One region of the Rhodopseudomonas boonkerdii genome, then DNA from elsewhere that is predicted to be linked to it. Evidence: predicted binding sites of a transcription regulator. Region 1 holds the regulator's gene; each other region holds the start of a gene.

Region 1 (4,099 bases):
ACGAACTCAAGGATCAGTACACGATCGCCATTGTGACCCATAACATGCAGCAGGCGGCGCGCGTCTCCGACACCACCGCCTTCATGTATCTCGGTGAGCTGGTCGAATTCGATCAGACCAACAAGATCTTCACCTCGCCGAGCGACCGCCGCACTCAGGATTACATCACCGGCCGTTTCGGCTGACGCGATCAACTCGCGAGAGGATTGAGCTATGGCTTTTGAACATACGACTAAGGCCTTCGACGACGATCTTCAAGAACTGACCCGTCTCGTCGCCGAGATGGGAGGCCTCGCCGAGCGTCAAATCGTCGAATCCGTCGACGCCCTGATCCGCCGTGACGTAGCCCTGGGCGCGCGCGTGGTGGCGACCGACGCGGAAATCGACCAGCTGCAACGGATGATCGAAGAGCGTGCCGTTCTCACCATCGCCAAGCGTCAGCCGATGGCGGTGGACCTGCGCGAGATCGTCGGCGCGCTTCGCGTTGCCACGGATCTCGAGCGCATCGGCGATCTCAGCAAGAATATCGGCAAGCGTGTCAATGCGCTGGATAGCGATTTCCACCCGCTGAAGCTGATCCGCGGCCTCGAGCATATGACCGATCTGGTGAATACCCAGGTCAAGGCGGTGCTTGACGCCTATGCCGCGCATGACCTGCCGGCAGCGATGAGCGTATGGAAGGGCGATGAGGAAATCGACGCGATCTGTACGTCGCTATTCCGCGAGCTTCTCACTTACATGATGGAAGATCCGCGCAACATTTCGTTCTGCATCCATCTGATGTTCTGCGCCAAGAACATCGAACGGATTGGCGATCACGCGACCAATATCGCCGAGACCGTATTCTACATGATCGAAGGTCAGCAGATGGTCGACAAGCGTCCGAAGGGCGACATGACCAACTTTGCGACACCGGCGAGCTGAGGCTCGCCGCGACGTCCCTGAACGAAAGATAGGAACGAGCCATATGAACGCGCGCATTCTGGTAGTGGAAGACGAGGAAGCTCTGACCACACTGCTGCGCTACAATCTCGACGCCGAAGGTTACGATGTCGAGACGGTTGCCCGCGGCGACGATGCCGACACCCGCTTGAAAGAGCGCGTACCGGACCTCGTGGTCCTCGACTGGATGCTGCCGGGGTTGTCCGGCATCGAACTCTGCCGTCGCTTGCGGGCGCGGCCGGAAACCAAGGCGCTGCCGATCATCATGCTCACCGCCCGCGGTGAGGAGAGCGAGCGCGTTCGTGGCCTCGCCACCGGCGCGGACGATTACATCGTCAAGCCATTCTCCGTCCCGGAGTTGCTGGCCCGTGTGAAGGGTCTCTTGCGTCGTGCGGCACCGGAACGTCTTGCCACCGTACTTGCCTTCGGCGATATCGAACTCGACCGCGACAAGCGCCGGGTCGTCCGTGCGTCGCGTCCGATCGATCTTGGTCCGACCGAATATCGGCTGCTTGAGTTCTTCCTCGAGCATCCCGGCCGCGTGTTCAGCCGCGAACAGCTGCTCGACAGTGTCTGGGGCCGCGACATCTATATCGATGAGCGCACGGTCGACGTTCACATCGGTCGTCTGCGCAAGCTGCTCAATCCGGCCGGCGAGCCCGATCCGATCCGCACCGTTCGCGGCGCCGGCTATGCGCTCGATGATCGTTTCGACAAGGCGGCGGAGTAACTCTGCTTCCATACGGTTCGCCCTCATCCAGAGGAGCGGCCGTAGGCCGCGTCTCGAAGGATGGATACGGAACGCCCACAACTCATGGTTCGAGACGGCGCTGCGCGCCTCCTCACTATGAGGGCGGAGATGATGGCTCTTCCCGATAGCAAAATACGAAAAATGCCCGGCTCGTCGCCGGGCATTTTTGTTAGCTCATTACTCTTTCGCTTACCGCGGCGGCTTCGGTGCAGTGCGACGGCGATCCGCTGCCGGCTGATAGGCGATGCGCGAATGGTGCGCGCAGTAAGGAGCGCCCGCCACGGCCTTGCCGCCGCAGAAATAGAAATCGGAACTGGCCGGATCGCCGACCGGCCAGTGGCAGGTGGCGTCGCTGAGTTCGACGAGCTGCAGGCGTTGGCTGATCGGGATCACATTGTCGACCGCGATCGGATCCGGCTCCATCTCGACGTCGTAGTTGTGCGCCAGCGCAGTGTTGCCACGGGCCACGGGGCGCGGCATTCGCACCATTTGGGCCGGTCGCGGCTTGCGCGGGCGCGGCGCGGCGGACGAAGGGCTCTTGGCGCGGCCGGACAGGCCGAGCCGATGCACCTTGCCGATCACGGCGTTACGGGTGACGTTACCGAGTTCCGCTGCAATCTGGCTGGCGGAAAGGCCGCCCTCCCAGAGTTTCTTCAGCTGTTCGACGCGATCGTCGGTCCAAGTGATTACCGTCATCGCCAAATCCCTTCGTAGGCGTCGGGCCGGATCGGCTCCGACGCTGCGACTTGAAATCGTCAAAAACCTCGCTGTCAGAATCCCTTAGCGCTCACCGGATGCATGACTGCTTCCGGCCTTACGCCGTACCGATAGTGTATAAGGGTCTACTGCCGCACGAGATGTCGTATCCGACAAGCCAAAAACTACATGATGCCGCGACTCACGCGCAAGAGTCGGCCGAGTCACATCCACATGCTTTGTGTCAACCAAGCAGAAAAAGCGGCTTTTTGTGCGCCCCGGGGTGGCTTGAAAGCCACTATGCGCGGTTGACACCCCGGGTGGCCCCCATAGAATATCGCGCGCGTGCCGCCCGAGAAGGGCGGCACGTTTCGTTTTGAGGGTCCGCTGCCCCGTGTCGCACTGTTGTCATCGATAGTGCCCGACATCGGTGGGGGCCACAGGCTGATTGATCGGAACCGTTATGACCAGCAACGCACCATCCTCGCAAATTTCTCAGGCTCACCTTCTGCCTGTCTTCGCGCGCGCAGATGTGGCGTTCGAGCGCGGTGAGGGGGCCTGGCTGATCTCGACGACCGGCGAGCGCTATCTCGATTTTACCAGCGGTGTTGCGGTCAATTCGCTCGGTCACGCGCATCCGCATATGGTCGCAGCGCTGCAGGAGCAGGCCACCAAATTGTGGCACATGTCGAACCTGTTCAAGAGCCCGGATGGTGAGCGCCTCGCCGCGCGGCTTTGCGAAAATTCGTTCGCTGATTTCGTGTTCTTCGCCAATTCGGGTGCGGAAGCGATGGAGTGCGCGTTGAAAGTGACGCGGCACTATCATTTCTCCAAGGGGCATCCCGAGCGCACGCGCATCATCACCTTTGAAGGCGCGTTCCACGGCCGCACGCTCGGCACGCTCGCCGCGACCGGCGCCGCCAAGTATCTCGAAGGCTACGGGAAACCGCTGGAAGGCTTCGACCAGGTGCCGCTTGGCGATCTCGATGCGGTGAAGGCGGTGATCGGTCCGGAGACCGCCGGCATCCTCATCGAGCCGCTGCAGGGCGAAGGCGGCGTGCGGGCTGCGTCCAATGTGTTCTTCAAGGCGCTGCGCGAGCTGTGCGACAAGAATGGCATCCTTTTGATCTTCGACGAGGTGCAGACCGGCATGGGCCGCACCGGCACGCTGTTCGCCTACCAGCGTCTTGGCGTGACGCCGGATGTGATGTCGCTGGCCAAAGCACTCGGTGGCGGTTTCCCGATAGGTGCTTGCCTTGTCACCGCCGCTGCGGCTGAAGGCATGGCGCCGGGCTCGCATGGCTCCACCTTCGGCGGCAATCCGCTCGCCGTCGCGGCGGCGAACTCCGTGCTCGATGTGATGCTGAAGCCCGGTTTCTTCGATCAGGTGACGAAGATGGCGCTGTTGCTGAAACAGAAACTCGCCGGCGTGGTGGATCGTTATCCTACTGTGCTGTCAGAAGTGCGCGGCGAAGGCATGCTGGTCGGCCTCAAGGCCGTGGTGCCTGCTGCTGACCTCGTCGGTGCGCTGCGCGATGCCAAGCTGCTCACCGTGGGCGCGGGCGACAATGTCGTGCGCTTCCTGCCGCCGCTGATCGTGACCGAGTCCGATATCGACGAAGCCGTGCAGCGCCTGGAGCAGGCCTGCGTCGTGCTCGCAAAGGGAGCCGTGTGATGAGCACGACTCCACGGCACTTCCTCGATCTCACG
Region 2 (4,099 bases), 2.5 Mb from region 1:
GAGTGCCCTTCTGGTGTCTTCCGCCAACTCGGCGACCGATCAAAGCGGTAATTTGATTCCATTTTGATTGAAAGGCCGAAGACTCCATATGGCGTCGTTAACTAATTTCTCCGCCGCTCGATTGACAGCGAAAGAACATATCATGAACATTGTCGTGCGATGTTCATGGGAAGAAGAGAGCGTGCTGTTACAGGTTTTGAAAGTTTGCCTCGAGGAAGCGAAGCGTGATGCTCGGCAAGGCAATGGGTATCTGAGCTGCCACTCGGCACCGAGGGATGATCAAAGGACCATCTGTCTCGATCATGTGATCGCCACCACCGACAAGATCCCCGAGTTGCTATGCGATCACGCCGAGCAGTTTCGTGCAATCAGCCAAGTCCGGTTCGAGCAAGAGATGGACAACTTAGGTGAACGTGTAGGGATCGATTTCTTCCCGGAGACCTCAACTGAGTTTGTCTGGCGACTGCTTCGCAATTTGGTAGGAACGAAATCGGACCACTTTGCACTTCGAGGATTTCACCGCCCCCGTTCCGAAATACGATATCCTGTTCTGTAATCCGTACGCGAGTATGCCCGCATGACAATGCGCATGAGACCTTTGCATGCCGCCAAACAGATCACGCTCTCATCGGCCCGGCGCGTATCCGACAGTTTTCCAAACTGGCCGTGACCGACAACAAGCTCGAAAATTCTTGAAGAACGCACAGGGAGATCAAATGCTTTCAGACGCTCTAAAAAAGCGCTTCAAAGATGCTGAATTCGACGGATGGCAGGGATACTGCTTTCTAGGTTTTCCCAAACCTGGCCAGGATCCGCGCCAACACTGTTTCGACCGAATGGCTGCAACGGCGGATTCAATCCCACGTGAATTGCGCACCCAGGCCGAACGTTTCCTGGCAATCAGCTCCTTATGGTTCGAAAAGGAGATGGGAAATTTATGCGAAGATGTGGGATGGGATTTCTTCCCAAAAAATGCAGCCGAATTCGTCGAACGGTTAATGGTCGAGATAAAGAGCAAGCCGCTTCCGGATGACGAATATCTTCGAGAATTGGAACGCTGTAGCTTGCTCCCTGTCGAGGACTTGGCATTCGGCGAGTTCTGCTGACCTATTCGTCACGCGTCACTACTAGCACGCGAAGCGCTCACTTTCAGACTTGCGTCTAGCACAGAAGCATCCCCACAATTCTCTACATGGCTTGATCCGTAACAGCTGAGGCGGTCTCAAGTTCGTAGCACTTCGCAGCCGAGGAGAACTCGTGTCCTACACAGTTATGGATCTCGATCCGACGGGAAACGTGGAGAAAAGTATCAGAGATTGGAAAGTCGACGACGACTCCATTATCGAAACTAGTGTTGTGAGTTCACTCGATGACAAACACTTCGCAGTGGTATTCGCTGCTGTCCGATCACGTCACTTCAATGACCGTATTAGCGCCATCACGTTTCTACTAAAACTGCCGCCTGACGATGATGGCACCGATTGCTTAATAAGATAGCTGCCGGGCCGCGCCTCGTCGGACCGGCACAGCGCCGCCAGGAGGCTATGTTGCACAAGTGCATAATAGAACCGATGCGCCGCTGGCCGTGCCCCCTGTTCGATCGCCCCGGCTTGAGCGGGCAGCAACACATAGGCTTTATTAGACAAAAAACGCGCGGTGAGACCGGTCCCAGTCAACAATCGATGCAAGGCTTCGGCCGGGTCCAGGGGTCCGTTCACTTCGGTCGAGACTTTGCCATTCGACAGGCTCGTATCATAGAGGCCTTCGCTGCCCGATTGTTCGCCATATGCTGTCAATGCCGCACCGAGCGGTTGCGCGGGAAGATGGAAACTAGTCAGCGACGACGATTCCGCGTGTAGCGGTGTTGCGGCGACAAAGCACCACAGACACACCAGACCAATGCGGATAACCCGCCCTCGCCGACGCACGACGTCCAATGCAAAACTCACACGCGCCCGGATCTGCTGTCTTTACAATTGGCGCTCCATCGCCGCGGCCGCACCAACAGCCGACTTGGCAAAGTAGCCGCAGCCAAATGCAAACATCGATAGTGCCGTAACGATCGAATATTACAATTTAACGACAGTGAGGTGAGCGATAGAATGGTCTAGTTACGAGTAAACGACGATCGTGGTCTGCCCCCTGAAAAGTGGTCCTCCCTGAAGTAGGCTATTAAGCTGTTAGAGAGGACGTTGGAATGCCCCAGAAGAAGCATAAGCCGGAAGAGATCGTTGCGAAGTTGCGGCAGTTGGATGTTCTGTTGTCACAAGGGCGATCGGTTGGCGAGGCGGTTAGCACGATCGGCGTGACGCAGTTTACGTATTACCGGTGGCGCAACGAGTTCGGTGGCCTGAAAGGCGACCAGGTGAAGCGTCTGAAGGAGCTTGAGAAAGAGAACGGCCGGCTGCGCAAGGCGGTGTCGGACCTCAAGCTGGAGAAGCTGATCCTTAAAGAGGCTGCCTCGGGAAACTTCTGAGCCCCGCCCGCCGCCGACGTTGCGTCGGCCATGTCATGGCGAAGTTCTCCGTCTCGGAGCGCTTCGCCTGAAGGATTCTCGGTCAGCATCGTTCGAGCCAGCGCAAGAAGCCGCAAGTCCGGCCAGATGAAGAGGCGTTGACGGCCGACATTGTCAGTCTGGCCTCGTGCTACAGCCGCTATGGCCATCGCCGGATCACGGCGATGTTGCGGTCGGAGGGCAGGACGGTGAATGCCAAGCGCGTCGAGCGCATCTGGCGGCGGGAGGGGCTAAAGGTTCCCCAGAAGCAACCGAAGAGAAGCCGGCTCTGGCTCAATGACGGATCGTGTATCCGTCTTCGGCCCGAGCGCCCCGACCATGTCTGGTCCTATGATTTTGTCGAAGGTCGGACGCACAATGGCAGGAAGTTCCGCATGCTCAACATCATCGACGAGTTCACCCGGGAGTGCCTGGCGATCCGCATTGATCGCAAGCTGAACTCGACAGACGTTATCGACGCTCTGTCGGACTTGTTCATCCTGCGCGGCGTGCCGGGTCATGTTCGTTCGGATAACGGCCCGGAGTTCATCGCTCAGGCTGTGCGGGATTGGATCGCGGCTGTCGGCGCCAAGACCGCCTTCATCGAACCGGGCAGTCCATGGGAGAATGGCTATTGCGAAAGCTTTAACTCCAACTTCGCGATGAATTGCTCAACGGCCAGATCTTTTACAGCCTGGAAGCAAAGATCATCATTGAGGCTTGGCGGTGCTACTACGACGCAGAGCGGCCACGCTCATCGCTCGGTTATAAGCCACCAGCGACAGAGGCCATTGTCTGGCCTACACCAAACCGTCAATCGGCCCCATCATCCGGCAAGGCAATGGCGCAAAAACCGATCATGCATTAAGACTGAAAATGGACCACTCCATAGGGGCAGGCCACTAAGGCTAGTGAGGCTTTCGCCCGTGCTGCGCCGATTAGGATCTTGATCGACGATTGCGCGTAGGCGCTAGTGACCGTCGAAAGAAGCTGGTCAGGAAGAAAATACGCGCTGGTCGGACCAAAGCCCGGATTGGTCGACTGGTAGCTGATCATCGCGTTAGCGAGCGACCTTCTGGGCGTTTTCAGAAGCCTGAATATCGGTCGTTCAAGAGAATTGGGGGCGTTTGCTACCTAGTATCGGATTTCTCACTAAGTGGTGACTTAGGCTCTCGAAATTGTCCATCGCAAAGCTCCTTCTCGTGTGCGTGGTGGCTCACGAGTCGAGACTCTCAACGATGGACGACTTCCGGAAATGTCAAACTTATGCTCCCTTCCCAGCAAAGCTGGGGGATCTCTCCTGGTAGGCTAGGGCCGAATCTGACGGCGGCGATCTGCGGTCAGCCGCCTCGCTTCGTCGATGGTCATGTCGCCTGCCCCAAGCACCTGATAGTCGCTATCGGGATTTTGGCTCCGCCGATCGCGCTCGTCCGACTTTTGGTCGCGGTCCGGGCTCATTACCGACGATCCCTCGCCGCCACCGTAGCCGAGAACTTCGACGATCACGATCGATGGCTGAGCTCCCCCTTGCGATGGCGGTGGAGCGGCCTGCTGTGTCGCGGCGTTGGCGTTCGATGCCGCGGTCAGCGGGCCGACCGGCGGCGC
Region 3 (4,099 bases), 1.9 Mb from region 1:
TCACTGTCGAAAAAGGCGAATTGATCGGCGTGCTTGGCCCTAATGGTGCCGGCAAGACCACGCTGCTCAAGGCGATCTCGCGCTCCATCGCCGCGCAGGGCACGCTGAACTTCAAGGATGCTTCACTGCATCCCGTCGAACCCTACAACGTGGTGGCCAAGGGCATCTGCCATTGCCCGGAAGGGCGAAAGCTGTTTTCCGAGCTGTCGGTTTTAAAGAATCTACAGCTCGGCGCCTATCTGCGCAAGAACAAGTCGGAGATCGATTCCGATCTCGAGCGCGTCTTCACCCTCTTCCCGGTGCTACGCGAGCGGCAGTGGCAGCAATCGAGCACACTCTCCGGCGGCGAGCAGCAGATGGTCGCCATCGGCCGCGCGCTGATGGGGCGTCCGGAGCTCCTGTTGCTCGACGAACCCTCGGTGGGCATCGCGCCGCGCCTGAAAGGTCTGATCTTCGATTCGATCACGCAGATCAGGCGTGACGGCACGGCGATCCTGATCGTCGAACAGGATGCGACCTCGACCTTGCGCATCGCGGACCGGATCTATGTGCTGGAGCACGGCCGCACAGTGCGTGAAGGCACGGCGCAGAACATCGCTGGAGACAAATATATCCAGCAGATTTATCTGGGCGTGTAGTTTTACCTTCTCCCCGCTTCCGGGGAGAGGTTGGAAAGTTACGACTTCCGCGTATAGAGGTGGAAACCGCCATAGATACCCGAGCGATCCTGCGCATGCCCCAGCGCGCTGCGCTCGGCATCGCGCTGCCAGGTGTGACGCAGCGGAGCGTGCACCTCTTCCTCCAGCGGCGATTCGGAGCCGGCAGTGCGGAAAATCACGCGGACGCCGTCATTGCCAGCGCGGTCGATCGCATCCCACAGCGCGCGAATTTCGTCCGGCGCCATCCAGTCCTGCGAATCGAGCAACACCACGGCGTCGATCTCGCGCGCCGGCAGGCTTTCGATGAATACGCGCAGATTGGCATGCACCGGCGTCACCAGCGCAGCGCGACTCGACGTATCGGCATAACGGCTCCGCTGCAGATAGGGCGGCAGGCAGATGTCCCCAGGGCCGACATAGCTGCGGCTCAGCGCCTGCCAGGCGAAGTAGTTGCTGGCATTCGGATGCACGTCGATCAGCGCCATGGTGCGCTGATAAAGCACCTCGTTGAGCGGCTGATTCCCGGCGAGCAGCGTGCGCTGCTGCGGCGGGATGCCGAGGCTGAAGACCAGCGCCGGCGTGCGCGTCAGCATACGTGCGAACCAGGAATGGAATACGCTATGCAGTTTCGCCAGCGCCTGCTCGCGCTCGAGCGATCCGACCTCTCCTTTCAGCAACGCATTCAGATCGACGCCGGCGACTTTCGCGATCATGTGGCCGAAGCCGATGAAGCGGCCGAGTGCGCCATGACGATAGAAACCGTCGGTAAAGTAACAGTAGCGAGGACGGCCGATGCCGAAGAAGGTGCGTTCATCCCAGTAGCCACGCGCCTCCTCATCCAGTAGCGGGCGCAGGCGATCACGATAGATCGCGGCATTGGCTTTGGAATTTCCCTCGCCAAAGAAGGTCCAGAAATCCTGATAGTTCGGCAGCGCACGCAATCCGGCGAGCTTGAGCTTGAGCAACGACAGATGCGCTTCGTTGAGATCCACCGCATAGACGTGCGCCGGCTTCGCCGCGAGATAGGACAGCGCGTTGCAGCCGCCGCTGGAGATGGTCACGATCGATGACCCCGGCTTCAACTGAAGCGCCGCCATATCGGCCTCCGGATCTTCCCAGATCTGGGTATAGACGAGCCGGCGGAACCAGAAGGCAAACAGGGAATCCCACACCGTCGCTTCATCGCTGGAACGGCTGTTGCGGACGGCATCGGCGATCAGTTGGGTATTCATATCGGTCCTTTTGACGGCCCAAATCGACAATCTGAAATTTTTATCAACCGCAGACTGCAGTTTTGCGACAGATCTTCTCCTTAACGCCGGATCGGCATGACAATCCCACTGTCACAGTGCCGTCGTGTTCGCCTGACATGGGTGCGATTCATTCCGACATCCGACGAGGTGCATCGTGACGATCGTATCCGAAGCCGAAACCACCGCCGGCGCGACTTCGCAAGCCTCCCGGTCGAACGACGCCACCCATCGCATGAACCGGATGTATCGCTGGCAGCGCTTCATCTATGACGCCACCCGCCGCTACTATCTGCTCGGCCGCGATCAGCTCATTGCCGAACTGAAGCCGGCGGCAGGCGCACAGGTTCTGGAAATCGGCTGCGGCACCGGCCGTAACCTTATACAGGCTGCGTGGCGTTATCCCGAAGCGCAGTTCACCGGCATCGATGTCTCGACGGAAATGTTGACCACCGCCCTCGGTTCGATTAGGCGCCACGGTCTCGACGGCCGCATCCGCGTCGCCCATGGCGATGCCACCGATTTCGATCCGATGAAGATTTTTGGCATCGCACCGGATCACATCGTGGCCTCCTATGCGCTCTCGATGATCCCCGACTGGCAAGGCGTCCTCGACGAGGCGGTAACGCGGCTGAAGCCAGGCGGCAAGCTCCATATCGTCGATTTCGGCGATCAGGAGCGCCTGCCCGCCAGCGTACGCCGCGTGCTGCAACACTGGCTGTCGCTGTTCGATGTAACGCCGCGGCGTGAACTACAGAATGCGCTCGCCTCTCTCGCCGAGCGCCATCAAGCCCAGCTCGATTTCAAGCGGCCGTTTCGTGGGTACGCGCAATCGGCCGTGCTGACATTGAAGAAGTAGCTCAGAGCCGTAGCGCGGATGAGCCGAAGGCGTAATCCGCCGCCGAGTTCCAATTTTGGATTCGACCGGCGGATTACGCTTCGCCCATCCGCCCTACGAATGCGAGCGTCAGGCCAGCTCCTTCCGTTTCACCACATTCCGATACGCCTCCACCCCGCCGAACAGCGCGATAGAGAGGATGAACGGAATCAGGTGATAGAACAGGCGGAACAGCAGCAGCACCGCAAGCAGCTGCTCGGTATGCTCGCCGCCTAGCCCGATCAAAATCGTCGCGTCGAACACGCCGATGCCGGCCGGTGCGTGGCTGGCAAAGCCGAGCAGCGTTGCAGCGATGAACACCACGATCACCTGAGCGACGCCGACATTCATCGTTTCCGGGATCAGCACATACATAGAGAGCGCGGCCGCTGCGAGGTCGACGAGTCCGATGCCGATCTGCAGGAACACATTGCGGCCGCTCGGCACAGGAACCGACCACTGGCCGCCGCCGATTGCGCGGGTGCCATTCCATGTCCAGAACACATAGCCGACGATGCCGAGCAAGATAGCGGCGGCAATGCCGCGATTCACTTGTGGAGCGAGCTGGTCGATCTTGCTGATTGCTTCCGGCGCATAGATTGTGCTCAGCGCGAGCGCCGTGAGATTGCCGAGCCAGAACGTCAATCCGGTGAGAAAGCAGATGCGAGCGACACCACCGGGGCCGATGCCGTGCGGGGCATAGATCCGATAGCGCACGGCCGACGAAACCAACAGCACGGCTCCGGTCCCGTGCGCGATCGGATAGCTGGTGAAATTCGCCAGCGCGGCGATGCGGTATGGCAGATCCCCACGCCCGATCATCTTGAGCGCCAGCCAATCGTAAAGCGTGAGGCTGCCATACGAGATCGCGACAAAAGCCAGCGACAATGCGATCGCCATGGGGTCCACCATGCGCATCGCGACCAGGACCTTGTCCAGATCGACGCCCTTCAACGCCTTGCTCAGCGCCAGAAAGGCAATAATGGCAATCGTGAGGCTGACCGCGATACCGAACAGCCGCAAAGTGAGACGATGGCGCATCACCTCGATGATATTTCGTAACACAGGTGGCACGCCGCTCCACTTTTCTCTAGAAGTGAACGCGACGTGATTCGCGCCCGCAGTAAGCGCGCTTATGTGACACGTCGATATGACAGCCGCGCAAAACGAGCGCGAGAGCGTCACCCGATAAATAAACCGGTGCACTCCAAATTCAGCCGCAAGGCTGTCGCAAGAGATTCATGCGAACTCCGTAAGTGGCGTTCGCATACACGCCAACGCGATGCGCGAACTACGACCAAAAGCAGGGCCTC

What was found. Region 1 encodes PhoB, which activates phosphate uptake and scavenging genes when phosphate is short. Its sites were predicted from a motif close to TGTCATNNANCTGTCAT; they were not measured.
Region 2: the regulator PhoB is predicted to act here: its motif matches at 2,069-2,085, upstream of E0H22_RS14430 (STN domain-containing protein).
Region 3: the regulator PhoB is predicted to act here: its motif matches at 2,001-2,017, upstream of E0H22_RS20255 (BtaA family protein).

Annotation. Positions count from the first base shown of each region.
Region 1 covers NZ_CP036537.1:646,667-650,765, forward strand. The annotation lists gene pstB (phosphate ABC transporter ATP-binding protein PstB) at 1-185, shown strand, start outside; gene phoU (phosphate signaling complex protein PhoU) at 214-924, shown strand; gene phoB (phosphate regulon transcriptional regulator PhoB) at 968-1,672, shown strand; gene E0H22_RS03025 (GcrA family cell cycle regulator) at 1,883-2,389, opposite strand; gene E0H22_RS03030 (aspartate aminotransferase family protein) at 2,853-4,064, shown strand; gene argF (ornithine carbamoyltransferase) at 4,064-4,099, shown strand, end outside.
Region 2 covers NZ_CP036537.1:3,136,633-3,140,731, forward strand. The annotation lists gene E0H22_RS14420 (hypothetical protein) at 143-556, shown strand; gene E0H22_RS14425 (hypothetical protein) at 717-1,106, shown strand; gene E0H22_RS14430 (STN domain-containing protein) at 1,413-1,928, opposite strand; partial or broken gene E0H22_RS14435 (IS3 family transposase) at 2,198-3,362, shown strand; gene E0H22_RS14440 (filamentous hemagglutinin family protein) at 3,803-4,099, opposite strand, start outside.
Region 3 covers NZ_CP036537.1:4,410,964-4,415,062, forward strand. The annotation lists gene E0H22_RS20250 (ABC transporter ATP-binding protein) at 1-638, shown strand, start outside; gene E0H22_RS20255 (BtaA family protein) at 677-1,891, opposite strand; gene E0H22_RS20260 (class I SAM-dependent methyltransferase) at 2,145-2,768, shown strand; gene E0H22_RS20265 (putative bifunctional lysylphosphatidylglycerol flippase/synthetase) at 2,877-3,851, opposite strand.